Regions from separate parts of the Rhizobium indicum genome, predicted to be linked through region 2. Evidence: riboswitches for the same ligand, from Rfam matches in the RefSeq annotation. Region 2 holds a riboswitch; the other holds the start of a gene.
The links. A riboswitch is a leader RNA that binds a small molecule or an ion and turns the genes downstream of it on or off. The one in region 2 is predicted to bind cobalamin.
Positions count from the first base shown of each region.

Region 1: it holds a riboswitch for cobalamin, as region 2 does, so the genes downstream of both, cobU (bifunctional adenosylcobinamide kinase/adenosylcobinamide-phosphate guanylyltransferase) here and FFM53_RS22710 (ABC transporter substrate-binding protein) in region 2, are expected to answer to the same signal.

Region 1 is NZ_CP054021.1:4,900,279-4,906,067, forward strand. Features, by position in the region: gene FFM53_RS23830 (adenylate/guanylate cyclase domain-containing protein) at 352-1,401, shown strand; gene FFM53_RS23835 (chloride channel protein) at 1,430-3,220, opposite strand; cobalamin riboswitch at 3,479-3,875, shown strand; gene cobU (bifunctional adenosylcobinamide kinase/adenosylcobinamide-phosphate guanylyltransferase) at 4,253-4,762, shown strand; gene cobW (cobalamin biosynthesis protein CobW) at 4,767-5,789, shown strand, end outside.
Region 2 is NZ_CP054021.1:4,660,288-4,666,076, forward strand. Features, by position in the region: gene blh (bifunctional sulfur transferase/dioxygenase Blh) at 1-410, shown strand, start outside; gene FFM53_RS22695 (tetratricopeptide repeat protein) at 477-1,079, opposite strand; gene FFM53_RS22700 (hypothetical protein) at 1,170-1,718, opposite strand; gene FFM53_RS22705 (TetR/AcrR family transcriptional regulator) at 1,715-2,281, opposite strand; cobalamin riboswitch at 2,494-2,749, shown strand; gene FFM53_RS22710 (ABC transporter substrate-binding protein) at 2,927-3,943, shown strand; gene FFM53_RS22715 (FecCD family ABC transporter permease) at 3,940-4,980, shown strand; gene FFM53_RS22720 (ABC transporter ATP-binding protein) at 4,977-5,741, shown strand.

The sequences.
Region 1 (5,789 bases), 240 kb from region 2:
TTTCATTTCTGCCGCACTCTCCACCGCTTCTCGTCGGCAGGCAATAACGGCAACGGCAGGTATTATTCCTTCAGCATGCCCTGTGGTTGTCGTTGCCGGAGTCAGTGGCTAGAAATATCTGCCTGACTCGACTATTGGTTGACTTGGCGCCGCCCCGGTTGGCCATCGCCGTCCATTTGCCCGATTTCCGACCATAAACTGCGTCGGTCATTTGGAGGTTCGGAAATTAACAATCATATTCAGTGGCTTATAGAACACGGAATCACAGCTGAGCATATTGGCGAGCTGATAGCCGGATTGTGCGATCGGCTGATCGCGGATGGCTTTCCGATCTGGCGGGGAAGCATTTCAATGCCGTCAATTCATCCCATGTATGGCGGCGTCTCGGCCAATTTCGTGCGCGGCGGTGCGACCACGATCGAGAATGCCGAATATGGCACTGCGGGAGTGCTGAATTTCGAGAAGACCCCGATCTATTTTCTTTTGGGTCGTGGCGAAACGTCAGGTCGATGGAACATCGCCAAGGGCGAGGGTGTCGATAACTACCCGCAGCTTGCGGAATTCGCGCATGGCGGCGGCACGGATCACCTGGTCAGCCTGCTGGAGTTTCCGAAGGAGGCTGCGCTGCGCGGGGTCAGTCTGTCTCTCACAAGCGACAGGCCGGGCGGATTTTCTGATGATCAACTGGCGATCGTCGCGAAGCTCTTCCCGGCGCTGGGGCTGGCTTGTTATCGTATCGCGGCAACGAAAACCGCATCGGATATCCTCGCCGTCTATACAGGCGCCAAGACAAGTGCACGCATCCTTGCAGGCGATATTCAGAGGGGAAAGGGAGGGGCGATCAATGCGGCGATCCTGCTTGCGGACCTGAGAAACTTCACGGCGCTGACCGAGGTTTATCAGCCGGGCGAAATCGCCGGGTTTCTGAATGAACACTTCGAGCTGATCGGCTGGCATGTCGAGGAAAATTCGGGCGAGATCCTCAAGTTCATGGGCGATAGCGTGCTGGCGATCTTTCCGACCGATGCTGAAGATCCGCAAAAGGCCTGCATGGCCGCACTGGCTTCCGCAAGGAATATTCTGGAAGCCAACAAGGTGCTGAACGGTCAGCGGAGGAATGAGGGAGGTCCTGACATCGGCGTCGATGTCGTGCTGCATCTTGGCGAGGTCTTCTATGGAAATATCGGCGCACGCGGCAGGCTTGATTTCACGGTGATCGGCAGCGCCGTCAACGAGGCCTCGCGCCTCGAAAAACTCTGCGGCACGCTCGGCCATCATCTTCTGATGTCGGAAAGCTTCGCCGTCACTTGCGCCGTCGCCAACGAATGTCTGGGATCCTTCGAGTTGCGCGGGGTTTCGAAAGCGGTAAACGTGTTCAAGCTTGCCGACGCCGTATCCTGAAGCGTCGATCCGATCGGCGCGACGGCGCTCAGATCTCGCCTGAGACCTCGCGGCGGCGGCGGTCGAGTTCTTCGCTGTAGCGGCGCAGCGTATAGCTTTCGCTGAGCTGGCCGATCACCTTGCGTTCGATCAGGTTGTTGACGACGGCGAGTGCTTCGCTTTCGCTCTTGTCGAAGATCGCCGCCGCCTGCTTGGCATTCATCTGCGGCTGCAGGAAGTCGTTGCGGTAGTGGATGAAATCGGCAAGCGTCTTGCCCTCGTCCTGGGCGTCGGTCGGGTTGGCGTAGATCTCCGGCACCAGCACGAGGCCTGCATATTTGTCGCTCTCCTCGACGAGGATGACGCGCTGGGTCGAGCCGATTGGGAAGGCCTGCTTGAATTCCTCCAGAGAGATGCCCGCCCTTGCCGTCTTGACGTCGGCGCGCATCAGCTTGTCGACCGTCAGGTTGCGGATCCAGCCGACGTCATGGGCGCTGCGGATGCTTTCTCCGCGCAGATGGAACCGCCATGTGGCGAAGGAGTAGCCGAAGGTCGAACGCACGACGAGCGAGGAGGTGATGACGGCAGCGAGCACCAGTGCCGTGATCGGAAAATCGCCGGTGATTTCGAGCGCCAGGAACGTCATGGTCAGCGGCCCGCCGATGACGGCGACGGCAAGCGAACTCATGCCGACCACGGCATAGATGACGGGCGTCAGCGTCGCATCGGCGAAATAGGGGCCGCAATAGGCGAAGAGCTTGCCGAGCAGGGCGCCCATGAATAGCGAGGCGAAGAACAGTCCGCCCCTGAAGCCGGAGCCGATCGAGATCGCCGAGGCGAAGGATTTCAAGAGGAAGAGGCCGATCAGCGTCGGGATCGCCACGTCACGGGAAAGGTTGAGATGCAGCGCACCGTGGCCGGCCGAGAGCACCTGAGGCGAGATCATCGCCAGCAGCCCGACGATGATGCCGCCAAGCGCCGGGCGGAAGGGTGGGGCGATCGAACTCTTGCGCGCCAGCTCCTCGACAAAGGCGACGCCCTGCATGATCAGGATGCCCACACCGGCGCAGAAAGCGCCGAGCAGAAGTGCTGGGATATAATCGGCCGGCACGACCGAACCGAAGCTGCCGATATCGATGGTGAAATCGCTGCCGGCGAGCAGCCTTGCGATCAGGGTGGAGACGAGGGCGGAGACGACGACAGGGGTCAGCGAGACGATCGTATAGGTGCCGATGATCAGCTCGAAAGCATAGAAGGCGCCGGTCAGCGGCGCGTTGAAGGCAGCGGCGATGGCGCCCGCCGCGCCGCAGCCAACGAGGGTGCGCAGGTCCGAGCGGCGAAGCTGCAGCTTCAGACCAAATTTGGAAGCGAGCCCGGCGGCAAGCTGGGTATAGCCGGCCTCCAGTCCGACCGAGGCGCCGAAACCGTTGGAGATCAGGTTCTGCACGGCAACGATGATGCTGTCGGTCAAGGACAGGCGGCCGCCATGCAGCGCATTGGCCTCGATCGGGTCGACCATCGGTTTCTTGCGGCGTTTCGCCAGCACTAGAAGCAACAGGCCGAGCAGAGCGCCGCCGATAACCGGGGCGGTGAGCAGCAGCAGCTTGTTCTCGATCTCGGACGAGCTCAACCGTTCGCTGTCGGCGATGCCGAAGACCAGCTGATGCAGCTCGTTGGAGACGTAGCTCATGCCGGTGACGGCGAGACCTGAGATGACGCCGACGACGGCGCCTGCCAGCGACAGGCCGACCTCGCTACGGCGGGCCAGCGCCCGCAGGCGTCCCGGATCGAAGAAAACACGCAGCGCGCGGAAACGGCGCCGATCCAATTTCATAAGCATGGCTAGACAACTAGGCGGGGAGAGGCCCGGTCAAGGGCAGAGATGGTCGCGCAGTCCGCTTGCGACGCAATTGCGGCGAAAAGCCGGCGGTTGGAACAAATTTCGATGAAGTAAGTCTCTGATAAATGACGATATTTTAGGTAGGGTAAGTCGTGTTTGGGTGGCCACACCTCGGAACCGGCGATCGGGCGGCCGCCAAGGCCGGTTGACTTCACCCCTGCGCTTGCCTAACCATCCCTCAACGGATGGTCTCCCGACCATCCTGACATAACGGATGGTTTCGGATCGGTGTTGCGCCCTTCCGGATGAAAAGGGAATGTGACGGGGCGGACCCAAGCCGGGCGCCTTCATCACAGCCGACCCCGCGACTGTAGAGCGGTCAGGGTCTTCCATCCGGCTTCTAGCTCTTCCGGCCGGCGGCTTGCAATAATGCAGGCGGGCGGGATGGGCGACATGCCGGAAAAGCCACTGGATATGCATGGTGATCAACCGGGGTCGGACGCCTCTCAAGTCTACGAATCGTCCACCTTTTCACCGATGCAGCCGGGAAGGCGAGGATGATCCGCTGGCACGATCAGGGCGACCGGTTTCCGGTCTGCCCCGATCGCGGCCGATAACCGCGAGCCAGGAGACCTGCCATGCGTGCCGGGCGAGAAGCCCACACCTGGGCAATATGCCCGTTGCCAGCACGGAGGTTGTCTTGGCTGAACGATTGAATTCGGCGCGGCCTGGTGCGGCGCACGCCACGCCTCCAAGCAGCGCTGCAAGAGGAGTGTTTTCGGCCGCTTATGTCGAATGCTGGGTACCCCCCTCTGTCCTGCCGGACATCTCCCCCACAAGGAGGGAGATCGGCAAGCAGCACGACCGTCGTGTTACATCAATTGTTTGGAGAAAAGCTCTCGGCGATTCAATCTCCCCCCTTGTGGGGGAGATGTCCGGCAGGACAGAGGGGGGCGTCACACCCTCAGTAGCCGAGAAAGGTGCATTCGGAGCAAGCCACGACTACGCACTCTCCCCGAGGGGCGTTTGAGTATGACCGCCACCTTCATCCTCGGCGGCGCACGCTCCGGCAAATCCCGTTTCGCCGAATCCCTCGTCACAGCGACCGGCCTCGACCGTCACTATGTCGCGACCGGGCGTGCCTGGGACGAGGAGATGCAGGCACGCATCACCCAACACAAGGCCGATCGCGGACCGTCCTGGACAACGCATGAGGAGCCGCTCGATCTCGTCGGCAAGCTCTCCGCCATCGACGGGGAGGGGCGCATCGTGCTCATCGATTGCCTGACGCTCTGGGTCACCAATCTGATGATGGAGGAGCGGAACACGGCGGTGGAATTTGCCGCCCTTGCCGATTTCCTGCCCGCCGCGAAAGCGCGGCTCGTTTTCGTTTCCAATGAGGTCGGTCTCGGCATCGTGCCCGACAATCGCATGGCGCGGGATTTTCGCGATCATGCCGGCCGGCTGCACCAATCGATCGCGGCGAAGGCCGCCGAAGTTTATTTCATCGCGGCAGGCCTGCCGCTGAAAATGAAGGGTTAAGTCTATGAACCAGCAGAAGATTCCCGCAACCGTCATCACCGGCTTCCTCGGCGCCGGCAAGACGACGATGATCCGCAACCTGCTCACCAATGCCGGCGGCAAGAAGATTGCGTTGATCATCAACGAATTCGGCGATCTCGGCGTCGACGGCGACGTGCTGAAGGGCTGCGGTGCGGAGAATTGCACCGAGGACGATATCATCGAGCTGACCAATGGCTGCATCTGCTGCACCGTTGCGGACGACTTCATTCCGACGATGACGAAGCTGCTCGAGCGCGAGCAGAGGCCCGACCATATCGTCATCGAGACTTCGGGCCTTGCTTTGCCGCAGCCGCTGGTCGCCGCCTTCAACTGGCCCGACATTCGCACCCAGGTGACCGTCGACGGCGTCATCACGGTGGTCGACAGCGCCGCCGTTGCCGCCGGCCGTTTCGCCGATGACCATGATGCCGTCGATGCGCGCCGCGCCGAGGATGAATCGCTCGATCACGAAAGCCCGATCGAGGAGCTGTTCGAGGACCAGCTGACCTGCGCCGATCTCATCGTGCTCAACAAGACAGACCTGATCGATGCCGCCGGTCTTATCAGGGTACGCGACGAGGTCGCCTCCCGCACGGTACGCAAGCCCGTGATGATCGAGGCGCGGAATGGCGAGGTGTCGGCCGGTATCCTGCTCGGTCTCGGCATCGGCACAGAGGACGATGTCGCCAATCGCAAGTCGCATCACGAGCTGGAGCATGAGGACGGTGCGCCGCATGACCATGATGAATTCGACAGCTTCGTCGTCGAGCTCGGACCCATTGCCGATCCCGCTGGCTTCGTCGAAGCGCTTAAGGGCATCATTGCCGCCCATGACGTGCTGCGCCTCAAGGGTTTCGTCGATGTCTCGGGCAAGCCGATGCGCCTCCAGATCCAGGCCGTCGGCAGCCGCATCGACCATTATTTCGACCGCGCCTGGACGCCAAGCGAAAAGCGCGCCACGCGCCTTGTCGTCATCGGCCTGCACGAAATGGATCAGGACGCGGTG
Region 2 (5,789 bases):
TCACCTATGTGATCGGTGACGCCGCCTTCGTGCACGATACGGTGTTCACGCCGGATTCCGGCACGGCGCGTACGGATTTCCCCGGCGGCAGTGCGAGCGCCCTCTGGCACTCGATCCAGGCCATCCTGTCGCTGCCCGAGGAAACCCGGCTCTTTTCCGGCCACGATTATCAGCCCGGCGGCCGGCACCCGCGCTGGGAAAGCACGGTGGCGGCGCAGAAGCGCTCCAATCCGCATATTGCAGGCATCGACGAGGCCGGTTTCGTGGCGCTGCGCCAGGCACGCGACCGCACGCTGCCGAAGCCGAAGCTGATGCTGCACGCGCTGCAGGTGAATATCCGCGGCGGACGGCTGCCCGAGCCGGAGGGGAATGGCCGGCGGTATCTGAAGATACCGCTGGATGCTTTGTGAGAGCGGGGGATAGTTGGCCGGTGACGACGTCTGGACGCTGCGCCGCCCGGGAAAAAGAGCTGGGTATCAGGAGCGACCTTTGCCATCGAGCAATTCTGACACCGGTAGCGGCAGGTCTGGATGTGCACGGCATAATCCGAGTAGATCTTCCCTTGCATCCGGGTAATCCTGAAGTGCAGCACGACGGTACCATTTGAATGCTTCTGTCAGATCGATCTCGCAGCCCACGCCGTGCTCTTTCAACTGGGCTAGCCTGTACTGTGCACCAGCATGATCCTGATCTGCGGCTTGGCTGTACCATCTGACAGCGTCTGCTGCATCGATATCGCAACCGTCGCCGTCTTCTCTCATCAAGCCCAGCAAATATCGCGCGTCGGCGTGGCCTTGATTGGCGGCTTTCTCAAGCCACTCGCAGCCTTCGGGCGCGCTCTGTGCAACTCCGTCCCCCATGAGATAGAGGCCCGCCAGGAGGAATTGCGCGTCGGCATGACCTTGTTCGGCGGCTTTCTGAAGCCATCCCGCGCCTTCTGTTTTATCGCGGGTGACACCTTCACCTCGTGCGGTGATGTGGCCCAATTCAAATTGTGCTTGCGCATCGCCTTGCTCGGCTGCTTGGCGAATCGCGTCTATCCTGGCGGCGGCGAGATCGGTGCTATCCGGATTGCTCATTGCTACATCAAACCTCGTTGAAATCGGTGGCGCCAAAACTATGTCGGGGCCTGCCTTCCGCAATCCGTCGTGACGCAGGTCCGGCAACGACTACGCCTGCGGATGTCCCAGCGCTTTTTCCAGCACGCCAGGCGGCAGCTTCTGCGCGAGGGCATCGCCAAGCTTTGCCTCGAGGTCCCGCAATTTGCCGTCGAGGGAGGGAAGGCCCGCGGGGCCGAAGGCTTCGATGTAACGATCGGCTTCACCCTTTGCCAGGAATTCGACCAGGACGTTGTCCTCGACCCAGAGCTTGACGATCCGGAAGAGGCCGGTTTCCACCTGCTCGGCGCACCAGCCTTCGCGGGCGGCGGCAGTCTCGATCGACGCGGCGTCTACCGCGGCGCTGACCAGCACGTGGGCGGTGACCGGCTCGAAGGTCGCCGGGCGCTGGCGGATGCCGAGCGGTGCGTCCGGATCGAAGACCGCGGTTGCGGGCAGGATTTCGAGGAAGGAGCCTTGCGTATCGCCCGATACGACGAGCCAGGCGTCATGGGGAAAGGGCGGGGTCGGCGCCCGCAGCGCGGTCGCCTCCATGAGCTCCGCCAGCACCCGGGCGACGCGACCGGGATCGCGCACGCCGAACGACATGTGATGAATCATCGCGCGTCTCCTTCCATTGTTGCCGGCTGGCGGGCCTCGGTCCCGCGGGAACGCCGGCGTGCATCGTCGATCAGGGCCTGCACGGCCCATTGCGCGGCCTTCGCGGCTTCAGCGCCCGACAGGCTCCAGTTATCTTTCATGCTCTCCCATCCCGAAGCAGAGCAGAGCGCTGTCACAGCGGCGAGCAGATGCCGGGCATCTTCTGCGGGAATCGTCCCGGTGACATCGCGCAGCGCGATCGAAAACTTCTCGCGCCGCGCCTCGGCATGGGCGAGCCTCACCGCGCGACCATGAGGATTGTGCAGCATCGCTCTCACCAGCGGCTCGTCGCGGTCGAAGGCAGAAAAGAGCTCGGGAATATGCGCCACTACTTGCTCAGGCGAAGCCGGCAGCGCCGGCACGGCGATCAGCGCATTCACCCAGTGCCAGAACGCGGCGAGCAGTGTCTCCTTGTTGGCGAAATAGCGATAAAGCGTGCGCTGCGGCACGCCGGACTGGCGGGCGACGAGATCGAAGGTGACCTCGTCGCTACCGGCGCGCAACAGGGCGGCAAGACCTTCCATGATGCGGTCCTGCGTGATGGTCGCCAACTCTTCGCGGGCCGTGGGTCGAGGCGGTGTCACTTTATTCATGGCAGTATTAATGCCATAATGGCAGCATTGCTGTCAAACGTCTTCTGGCAACCGGCGGTTTGCGCGGTGAGACGGCATGAAGCGCATTTGTCGGTGAGGCGGCATGACACGCGGGAATAGTTATTGACGCCGGGCGGGCCGGCGACGTAACTGGGTGCGACGGTTCCCTGAAGATGACTCCAAGGGGATTAATAGGGAACACGGTGAGGATGACCCAGTAGGGACCGAGACCGTGGCTGCCCCCGCAACTGTAAGCGGATTGTCGATCATCTCAGGAGTGGCCAGCGACTGGCCATCTCTGAAGGGCTCATGGCCCTGCCACTGCGAGATATCGCGGGAAGGAGGATGAAACGACGGATATCCGCAAGCCAGGAGACCTGCCGTCAATCACGATCCAATCAACCGGGCGGGGATGCCCGGACAAGGAACAGATATGATTGACCTGCTGAACCTTCGCCGAATTCCGGCATGCATCCGTCTCGATTGGGCCTCCTGCGGCTAGTGCACGCCTAAGCGTGCTTTCGGTCCGCGCATATGCGCGGAACGGCCGTGATTTTCCCTTCATCGAGGTTTTCCATGCGCCAGATTCTCGCCACCATGACATTTGCCTTCGGGCTCGCCGGCTTTGCGGCACCAAGCCTTGCCGCGACCCGATATCCCTTGACCATCACCAATTGCGGCCAGCAGGTGACCTTCGAAAAGGCGCCATCCAAAGTCGTTTCGATCGGTCAGGGCATGACCGAAGTGCTCTTCTCGCTCGGCCTTGCCGACAAGATCGCCGGAACGGCCGTCTGGGTCGGTCCCGTCCTGCCGCAATATGCCGAGGCCAACAGCAAGATAAAGCGGCTTGCCGACAACGACCCGAGCTTCGAATCCGTCGTCGGGCAGGAGCCCGACCTGGTGACGGCCGAGTTCGAATGGCATGTCGGCGCGCAGGGCTCGGTCGGCAAGCGGGAGCAATTCAAGGATCTCGGGATCAATACCTATCTCGCGCCGGCCGATTGCGTCGCCAAGGTCAACACTGATGGCGGCGACGGCGTGCGCAAGGAGCTGTTCACGATGGACCTGATCTACCGGGAAATCGCCGAGCTCTCGGAGATCTTCGACGTCAAGGAGCGCGGCGATGCGCTGATTTCCAAGCTGAAGAAGCGCGAGTCGGATGCCGTCGCCTCGATATCAGGCGCGTCGGGCAAGAACCTGCCCGTCGTCTTCTGGTTCTCCAGCAAGGAGGTCAATGGCGACGCCTTCATCGCCGGCAAGAACAGCGCGCCCGCCTATATTCTGAAGACGATCGGTGCGAAGAACGTCGTCACCACGGAAGAGGAATGGCCGCTGGTCGGTTGGGAAACCATCGCCCAGGCTAACCCTGCCGTCATCGTGCTCGCGACCATGGACCGCCGCCGTTACGCCGCTGACGATCCCAAGGTCAAGGTCGATTTCCTCGAGAACGATCCTGTGACCAAGGAGCTGGACGCGGTCAAAAACAAGCACTTCGTGATGATGGACGCGCAGTCGATGAACCCGACGATCCGCACGATCGACGGTATCGAGACATTGGCGAACGGCATCAAGTCCTTCGGCCTGGCGCAGTGAAGGCAGTGTCGGTCAGGCAACAGGGATGGTGGGCGCTTGCCGCGCTCACCACGGCGGCACTTCTCCTGCTCGGGCTGATGGTCAGTCTTGCCGTTTCGATCGGCGAGATCGCGATCCCGCTTGCGACGACGGCGGAGGCGATTTCGAACCGTCTGTTCGGAACGGATTTCGAGCTCAGCCGCATCCACCAGGGCATCGTCTGGGATTATCGTCTGAGCCGCGCGCTCGTCGCGGCCAGCGCCGGCGCGTCGCTCTCGCTTTCGGGCGCGATCCTGCAGGCGCTGCTGCGCAATCCGCTGGCCGAACCCTACGTGCTCGGCATCTCCGCCGGTGCCTCGACGGGGGCCGTCTGCGTGATGATCCTCGGTTTCGGCTACGGTGTTCTCGGCCTGTCGAGCGGCGCCTTCATCGGTGCGGTCATTGCCTTTTTGCTGGTCGGCATCCTGGCGACGGGTGCGGGGGGAACCGGTGAGCGCATCATCCTGTGCGGCGTCGCCGGTTCGCAGCTCTTCAATGCACTAACCTCCTACATCGTGACGACATCGGCGAATGCCGAGCAGGCGCGCGGCATCCTGTTCTGGCTGCTGGGTTCGCTCAGCGGCGTGCGCTGGCCCGATGTCTATCTGTCGGTGCCAATCGCGCTTGCCGGCTTCGTCATCTGCATGGCCCATGTGCGGGCGCTCGACGCCTTCGCCTTCGGCACGGATGCCGCCGCCTCGCTCGGCATTGCCGTACGCCGCGTCCAGATCGTGCTGTTCGCCATGACGGCGGCGATGACGGCAAGCGTCGTCAGCATGGTGGGTTCGATCGGCTTCGTCGGCCTCGTCATCCCCCATGCCGCCCGCTTCCTCGTCGGGCCGGCGCATAGGCGGCTGCTGCCGGCAACGGCGCTCGGCGGCGCGATCTACATGGTCGGAGCCGATATCATTTCGCGCATCATCATCCCGCAGCAGATCCTGCCGATCGGGGTCGTCACCGCGCTCTTCGGCGCACCGGCCTTCGCCGTCATCCTCTATCGTGTGCGGGGGAAGGCATGAGCATCAGCATCGACGAGGTGAGCTTTGCCGCCGGTAATATCGTCATCGTCAACGGCGTCAGCCTGACGGTGGAAAAGGGCAAGGTGCTCGGTCTGCTCGGGCCGAACGGTTCCGGCAAGTCGAGCCTTCTCAGATTGATCTGCCGGCTGCGCAGGGTTCGCAGCGGCATCATCCGGCTGGGTGACGACGACATTTCCTCGCTGCCGCGCGCAGCCCTTGCGCGTCGCGTCGCCTTTGTCGAGCAGCAGTCGACGACCGATACGCAATTGACTGTGCGCGACGTGGTGCGGCTCGGCCGCACGCCGCATCGCGGGCTGTTGTCGTCCTGGGGTGCCGGAGACGACGCCGCCGTCGACGAGGCCCTGTCGCGGGTGGGTATGCAGGAGAGGGCGGGCCAGCTCTGGCAGACGCTGTCGGGCGGCGAGCGCCAGCGCGTCCATATTGCCAGATCGCTGGCGCAGGCGCCGAGCGAACTGCTGCTCGACGAGCCGACCAACCATCTCGATATCCAGCATCAGCTCGACATTCTCTCGCTGATCTCGAAGCTCGGCATCACCTGCATCGTCGCGCTGCACGATCTCAATCTGGCGGCGATGTTCTGCGACAGGCTGGCGGTGCTTCAGAAAGGCGAGATCGTCGCCTCCGGCGCGCCGGAGGAGGTGCTGACCGAGGATATGATCGGCCGGGTCTTCGGCGTTCGCGCCCATGTCCAGAAATCGGCCGTGCATGGCCGGCATCATATCCAATACGTCATGGATTGACGGATGGCCGGGAATTTCGATCTCAAGGAGGGGATCCGGGATTGTTGG